DNA from 2 places in the Bradyrhizobium sp. 179 genome. Region 2 is predicted to be linked to the other one. Evidence: riboswitches for the same ligand, from Rfam matches in the RefSeq annotation. Region 2 holds a riboswitch; the other holds the start of a gene.
The links. A riboswitch is a leader RNA that binds a small molecule or an ion and turns the genes downstream of it on or off. The one in region 2 is predicted to bind S-adenosylmethionine.
Positions count from the first base shown of each region.

Region 1: another riboswitch for S-adenosylmethionine. It lies ahead of IVB12_RS36880 (O-succinylhomoserine sulfhydrylase); the one in region 2 lies ahead of IVB12_RS12030 (homoserine O-acetyltransferase).

Region 1 covers NZ_JADPJR010000160.1:78,538-82,182, forward strand. Annotated here, with positions in the region: gene IVB12_RS36875 (SGNH/GDSL hydrolase family protein) at 1-572, shown strand, start outside; gene IVB12_RS36880 (O-succinylhomoserine sulfhydrylase) at 639-1,826, opposite strand; SAM riboswitch at 1,900-1,979, opposite strand; gene IVB12_RS36885 (2'-deoxycytidine 5'-triphosphate deaminase) at 2,090-3,196, shown strand; gene IVB12_RS36890 (PAS domain S-box protein) at 3,377-3,645, shown strand, end outside.
Region 2 covers NZ_JADPJR010000053.1:83,431-87,075, forward strand. Annotated here, with positions in the region: gene hisC (histidinol-phosphate transaminase) at 1-579, opposite strand, end outside; gene IVB12_RS12025 (chorismate mutase) at 613-1,461, opposite strand; SAM riboswitch at 1,667-1,746, shown strand; gene IVB12_RS12030 (homoserine O-acetyltransferase) at 1,837-3,039, shown strand; gene metW (methionine biosynthesis protein MetW) at 3,041-3,645, shown strand, end outside.

The sequences.
Region 1 (3,645 bases), on a different contig from region 2:
ATCCGAACCGTCTCGCCGCACAGCTGCGCCGGCACTATCCGACCGCCGACATCACCGTCATCAATGCCGGCGTCGGTGGCGAGGATGCGCCCGAGATGATGAAGCGCCTCCAGACGCAGGTGATCGACGTGCATCCGGATCTCGTGATCTGGCAGGTCGGCACCAACGCCGTGCTGCGCAACCTCGATCCCGCCGATACCGCAAAGCTGGTCGAGGACGGCATCAGCCGCATCCAGGCCGCCGGCGGCGCCGACATCGTGCTGGTCGATCCGCAATATTCGCCGGCGGTCAACCAGCGCGCCGAGAGCGCCGGCAAGATGGTGAAGCTGCTCGGCAAGGTCGCCGAGCTCCGTCACGTTGGCATCTTCCCGCGCTTCGAGGTGATGCGCGACTGGCACGAGAAACAGGCAATCCCGGTCGAGAGCTTCGTCATCGCCGACGGCCTGCACATGAACGATTGGGGCTACGCCTGCTTCGCCCAGCTCCTCGCCGACGACATCATCCGCTCCGTCGGCCAGATCAAGCTCGGTGTGAACGTGCCCGCTGATGTGCGCACGTATCGGCCGATGTAGGGGCGAATAGGGAATGGCGAATAGCGAATGGGGTCTATTCGCCACTCACTATTCGCCATTCGCCCGTCACGCCTTCTCCAGCGCCGCGGTCAGATCCTCGATCAGATCTTCCGCATGCTCGAGGCCCGCGGAGAAGCGGATGAAGCCCTCGTTGATGCCGAGCGCGGCGCGGTCGTCCGGCTTCAGACGCTGATGCGTCGTAGTGGCCGGATGCGTGACGAGGCTCTTGGCGTCGCCGAGATTGTTCGAGATCTTCGCCAGCTTCAACTCATTGAGCACGCGAAACGCCGCCTGCTTGCCGCCCTTCACCTCGAAACCGACCAGCGTCGAGCCGCCACGCATCTGCTTCTTCACCAGCGCGGCCTGCGGATGATCGGCGCGGCCGGGATAGACCAGCCGCGAGATCTTGGGATGGCTCGCCAGCACCTCGGCAATGCGCGCTGCGGTGTCGGTCTGCGCGCGCACGCGCACGCCCAGCGTTTCCAGGCCCTTGAGCAGGACCCAGGCGTTGAACGGCGAGATCGACGGGCCGGTCTGGCGCATGAAATTGTGGATGTGCTCCGCGATGAAGGCTTCCGAGGACAGGATGATGCCGCCAAGACAGCGGCCCTGGCCGTCGATGTGCTTGGTCGCGGAATAGACCACGACGTCGGCCCCGAGCGCGAGCGGGCTCTGCCAGATCGGGGTTGCGAATACGTTGTCGACGACGAGTCGCGCACCGCCCTTGTGCGCGATCTCGGCGATCGAGGGAATGTCCAGCACATCTAACGTCGGATTGGTCGGGCTCTCCAGGAAGAACGTCTTGGTGTTCGGCTTGAGGGCGCGCTGCCATTGGTCGAGGTCGAGGCCGTCGACCAGCGTGGTCTCGATGCCGTAGCGCGGCAGCAGATCCTGCACCACATAGAGGCACGAGCCGAACAGCGCGCGCGACGCCACCACATGATCGCCCGCCTTCAGGGGCGCCAGGATCGCCGTCGTCACCGCGGCCATGCCGGTTGCCGCCGAGCGAGCGGCTTCGGCGCCTTCGAGTTCGATCATGCGGCGCTCGAACATCGCGACGGTCGGATTGGAATAGCGCGAATAGATGAAGCCGGGGTCCTCGCCCTTGAACCGCGCCTCGCACTCCTCGGCGCTGTTGTAGACGTACCCTTGCGTCAGGAACAGCGCCTCCGACGTCTCGCCATATTGCGAGCGCAGGGTGCCGGAATGGACCAGGCGGGTTTCGGGACGGTAAGTGGCAGGCGACTTCGACATAGGACCTCCGACATGACCATTCGAGCAAAAATGGTCACAAAAAAACCGGCCTGGATATCTCCACGGGCCGGGATCACAGAGGTCCCCGGCCTGTTTAGCGACTTATTTAACGTGGCTGCAAGCCGGCCGGCTCAAATCACCACGGGATAAGTGATGCTCATATTCCGCAATGCCCTTTCCGTCAAGGCGTCCATCGGATAGCCGTAAAAGGCTAGTATTTCCCGTATCTCGGGATGCGTTTGCCCCTTGATGAGGACCCCCGGTTGACGTTCACGGTCGCTGCCGATGCCAATGGTATCCTGCCTGACCGCATGATTGCGGCGATGGCAGAGGCGGGGCTGATCCTGCCCGCCTACGACTTCGTCGAAAGCCAGATCCAGCCGGCGAGCCTCGATCTGCGCCTCGGCGACATCGCCTATCGCGTCCGCGCCAGCTTCCTGCCCGGTCCCGGCGCCACCGTCGCCGAGCGCATTGACGAATTGAAGCTGCACGAGTTCAGTCTTGCCGACGGCGCGGTGCTCGAGACCAACTGCGTCTACATCGTGCCGCTGCTGGAGAGCCTCGCGCTCCCGCCGGAAATCGTCGCGGCCGCGAATCCCAAGAGCTCGACCGGCCGGCTCGACGTCTTCACCCGCGTGATCGCCGACGGGACCCGCCGCTTCGACATGATCGGCGCCGGTTATCACGGCCCGCTCTATGCCGAGATCAGCCCGAAGACGTTTCCGGTGCTGGTGCGCGAGGGCTCGCGTCTGTCGCAGGTGCGCTTCCGCACCGGTGACGCCATCCTCAATGCCGACGAACTCGATGGCTTGCATGCGACCGAGCGCCTCGTCGACATCGACGATGCCGACCTGGCCGGCGGCGTCGCCGTCTCGGTCGACCTCTCCGGCGAGAAGGCCAACGGCTTCGTCGGTTACCGCGCCAAGCGCCACACCGGCGTCGTCGACGTCGACCGTCGCTCCGGCTATGCGGTGGAAGATTTTTGGGAGCCGATGTCGGCCCGTCCCGATGGCAGCCTGATCCTCGATCCCGGCGAGTTCTACATCCTGGCCTCGAAAGAGGCCGTGCAGGTTCCGCCCGATTACGCCGCGGAGATGGTGCCGTTCGATCCCTTGGTCGGCGAATTCCGCGTGCATTATGCCGGGTTCTTCGATCCCGGCTTCGGCTATGCCGGTGCCGGCGGGCAAGGCGCGCGCGCCGTGCTGGAGGTGCGCTCGCGCGAGGTGCCCTTCATCCTCGAGCATGGCCAGATCGTCGGCCGCCTCGTCTACGAGAAGATGCTGGCGCGTCCCGATGCGATGTACGGCCAGCGCATCGGCTCGAACTACCAGGCGCAGGGGCTGAAGCTGAGCAAGCATTTCCGGGTGTAGCGCTAGTCCCACGCTCCGCTGTCATGCCCCGGCTTGTCGGGGGCATCCAGTACTCTGCGGCGGTAGTTCGTTTCAAAAATGTCCGCCGCGGAGTACTGGATCGCCCGATCAAGTCGGGCGATGACACCGAGTATGTGTCAGGATGCGGGCCGAGATCCGGGCTACATGCGAGGTGGTGTCATGAGCAATCCATCCCAACTTGACGCGAGAATCATCGACGACGTCGCGGACGCGCTGATCTATTCGGATCGCTCCGGCACGATCACGCGCTGGAATCGGGCATCGGCCGCCTTGTTCGGTTTCTCCGCCGCGGAGGCGCTCGGCCAGAACCTCGATCTGATCATTCCCGAGCATCTGCGCGCCGCGCACTGGAAAGGCTTCGAGGCTGCGCTGGCCAGCGGCACGATGAAGCTTGCAGGCAAGCCGACATTGACCCGCGCGCTGCACAA
Region 2 (3,645 bases):
GTCGCAATAGGCGGCGTCCAGCACCAGCAGCACCTGCGAGGGCAGGCCGGCGCGCAGGCGCTTGACCTCATCGAACGGCAGATAGGTGCCGGTCGGGTTGTTGGGATTGGCGAGCCAGACCAGTTTTGTCCGCGGTGTCACGGCCTCGAGGATGGCATCGACGTCGGCGGTGAAGTTGGTTTCGGGCGCCACCACGTTCTTGGCCCCGTTCGCCATGGTCGCGATCGGGTAGACCAGGAAGCCGTGGGTGGTCGAGATCGCCTCGTCGCCCTGGCTGAGATAAGTGTGCGCGAGCAGATTGAGGATCTCATCGGAGCCGGCGCCGCAGATGATGCGGTTGGGGTCGAGGCCGAAGCTGCGGCCGATCGCTTCGCGCAGCACGCGCGAGGTGCCTTCCGGATAATCCTCCAGATGATCCGCCACGCGCTTGAACGCCTCGATCGCCTTCGGCGAGGGCCCGAACGGCGTCTCGTTGGCCGAGAGCTTGAACACCTTGCGGCCCGGCTCCGGCACCGGGCTCTTGCCGGGCGTGTAGGGCGCAATATCGAGAATGCCGGGATTCGGCACGGGGCGGGACATCTTCAACTCCGGATTGGCGGGACGGCTCGCGACTTACGATTTCGGCCCGGTCGGGGGCACCGTATAGCGCGTTGCGTGGCTGCCGACGAGGGCCGTGGAGCGCACCGAGGCCCCCGCCTCGATCAGGGCAGCCCTGATCTTGTCGATGCTGGTCGCGCTCGTGACCGAGACCAGCAGGGCGGCGCCGTCGAAGGCGGTATCGGGCACCGCCACGATTTCGGCAAGCGGCGACAGGGCGCGCGCGACCTCGGCGTTCCAGCCCGATACGCGCACGCTGAAGGTCTCGACCTCAGTCACCAGCGCGCTGTCGGCGACGCGCGAGATCGCGAACACCGGCAGTGCAGCCGGATGGTCGGCGCGCTCGACGAACGGCATCCGCGCGATGATCTTGGGCGCGCCGGTCTCTTCCAGCTCCAGCCACCACGGCGTGCGGCTCGAGGTCGCCGAGACCAGCGCCAGGTCGCCCTTCGACTTCGCCACCGCCTCGACCGCGGCCTGCGCGCTGAAATGCGCGATGTAGGGCACGGTGAAGCCGAAATGGAAGCGCGCGGAATCGCGCATCGCCGGCTCGCTCACCGAGATGTCGGCATGCACGGAGAACGGCGCCTGCACATAGGTGAAGGTCGAGATGATGACGCGCCAGATGCTCTCGACCGTGTCGAGCGGCAGGATGCCGCGATGACGCTGGACGAGGTCGCGCATCATGGCGGCCTCGCGCGCCGGCCGGAATGCGGAGCCGACCTCCTGGGTCTGCTTCACCTGGATCAGGCGGTGGATGATGTCGCCGCGCTGCATCAGGAGGCGATGCATGCCCTCGTCGATCGCGTCGATCTCCTTGCGCAATTCCTGAAGCGATGGCGGCGCGGGCGGACGTTGGGACATGACTGACAACGGCTGTTCAGAGGCGTTCCAATGCGGATCGGTCAGTGCCGTCACCGCTGCGGTCGATGTCCTGATTAGGCAGGATAGGCCGCGAAAGCAAAGAGAAATGCTAGGAGAAGCTGGGCCTTTTCAGGCGACGTATCAGGGACGAATGGGGTTAATCCGGACCGCGGCTTGACGAAGACCGCTCCAAACAGTAAGTTTTTGCCTGTTCCGTGGTCATTTGAGCCGGCCGGCTTGCAGCCACGTTAAAAAACTCGCTAAACAGGCCGGGGACGCTTCCGATCCCGGCCGAACCTATCGTTCAGGCCGGGTTTTTTATGGCCTGATGTCACTGCGGTCGTAAGTCTGATCGCAAACGAGGTCGATGCTCAGATGGGTAGCGTCAAGTCGATTCCGAGTCCCGCGATCAGCGCCGACGATCGATCGCACGAGGTAGATCATCCGAGTTCGCAGGTTGTGCATTTCGGCGCCGATCAGCCGCTGCGGCTCGATTGCGGCGTCGATCTCTCCCCGTTCCAGATCGCCTACCAGACCTATGGCGAGCTGAACGCCGATCGCTCCAACGCCATTCTGGTTTGCCATGCGCTGACCGGTGACCAGCATGTCGCCAACGTGCATCCGGTCACCGGCAAGCCCGGCTGGTGGGAGACGCTGGTCGGCCCCGGCCGTCCGCTTGATCCTCAACACTACTTCATCATCTGCTCCAACGTGATCGGCGGCTGCATGGGCTCGACCGGGCCGGCTTCGATCAATCCCGCGACGGGCAAGGTCTGGGGCCTCGATTTCCCCGTCATCACCATTCCCGACATGGTACGGGCGCAGGCGATGCTGATCGACCGGCTCGGCATCGACACGTTGTTCGCGGTGGTGGGCGGCTCGATGGGAGGCATGCAGGTGCTGCAATGGACCGCGGCCTATCCTGCCCGCGTGTACTCCGCGCTGGCGATTGCGTGCTCGACGCGGCACTCGGCGCAGAACATCGCCTTCCACGAGCTCGGCCGCCAGGCCGTGATGGCCGATCCCGATTGGCACAATGGCGGCTATGCCGACCATGGCATCCACCCGCATCGCGGCCTCGCGGTGGCACGGATGGCGGCGCACATCACCTATCTCTCAGACGCCGCGCTGCACCGAAAATTCGGCCGCCGCATGCAGGACCGTGAGCTGCCGACCTTTTCGTTTGACGCCGACTTTCAGGTCGAGTCCTATTTGCGCTATCAGGGCTCGTCCTTCGTCGAGCGCTTCGATGCCAATTCCTATCTCTATCTGACGCGCGCGATGGATTATTTCGACATCGCCGCCGATCATGGTGGCGTGCTGGCAAAGGCGTTCGTGGGCATCAAGACCCGCTTCTGCGTGGTCTCCTTCACCAGCGACTGGCTGTTCCCGACATCGGAATCGCGCGCGCTGGTGCACGCGCTGAATGCGTCGAGCGCGCGGGTGTCGTTCGCCGAAATCGAGACCGATCGCGGCCACGACGCCTTCCTGCTCGACGTCCCCGAATTCTTCGACATCTCGCGGGCCTTCCTGCAATCCGCGGGCAAGGCCCGCGGTCTCAACGGCAAAGGTGGCTAAGATGTCGGTACAGGAGGTGCTGCCGCTGAACGGCGTTGCGACGGGGCCGTCCGGTCAGTTTCGCGCCGATCATCTGCTCGTTGCCGACATGGTCAAGCCCGGCTCGAAGGTGCTCGACGTCGGCTGCGGCGAGGGCGATCTGCTCCAGCTGCTGGAAACGCGTGGCATCGACGGCCGCGGCATCGAGCTGTCGCGCGAGGGCGTCAACCGCTGCGTCGCCAAGGGGCTCGCGGTGGTGCAGGGCGATGCCGATACCGACCTCGTCAACTATCCCGACGACGCCTTCGATTACGTGATCCTGTCGCAGACGCTGCAGGCGACGCGGCAGCCGCGGGTGGTGCTGGAGAACCTGCTGCGCATCGGCCGCCGCGCCATCGTGTCGTTTCCGAATTTCGGCTTCTGGAAGATGCGGCTCCAGCTCCTGATCGGCGGCCACATGCCGCGCACGGAGAATCTGCCGGCAACCTGGTACGACACCGCCAATATCCACTTCTGCACCATCAAGGATTTTGTCGAGCTCTGCGACGAGATCAACGTCAAGATGGAGCGCTCGGTCGCGCTCGACCTCTACGGCCGCCCGGTGCCGCTGAACCTGCCCTGGTGGGT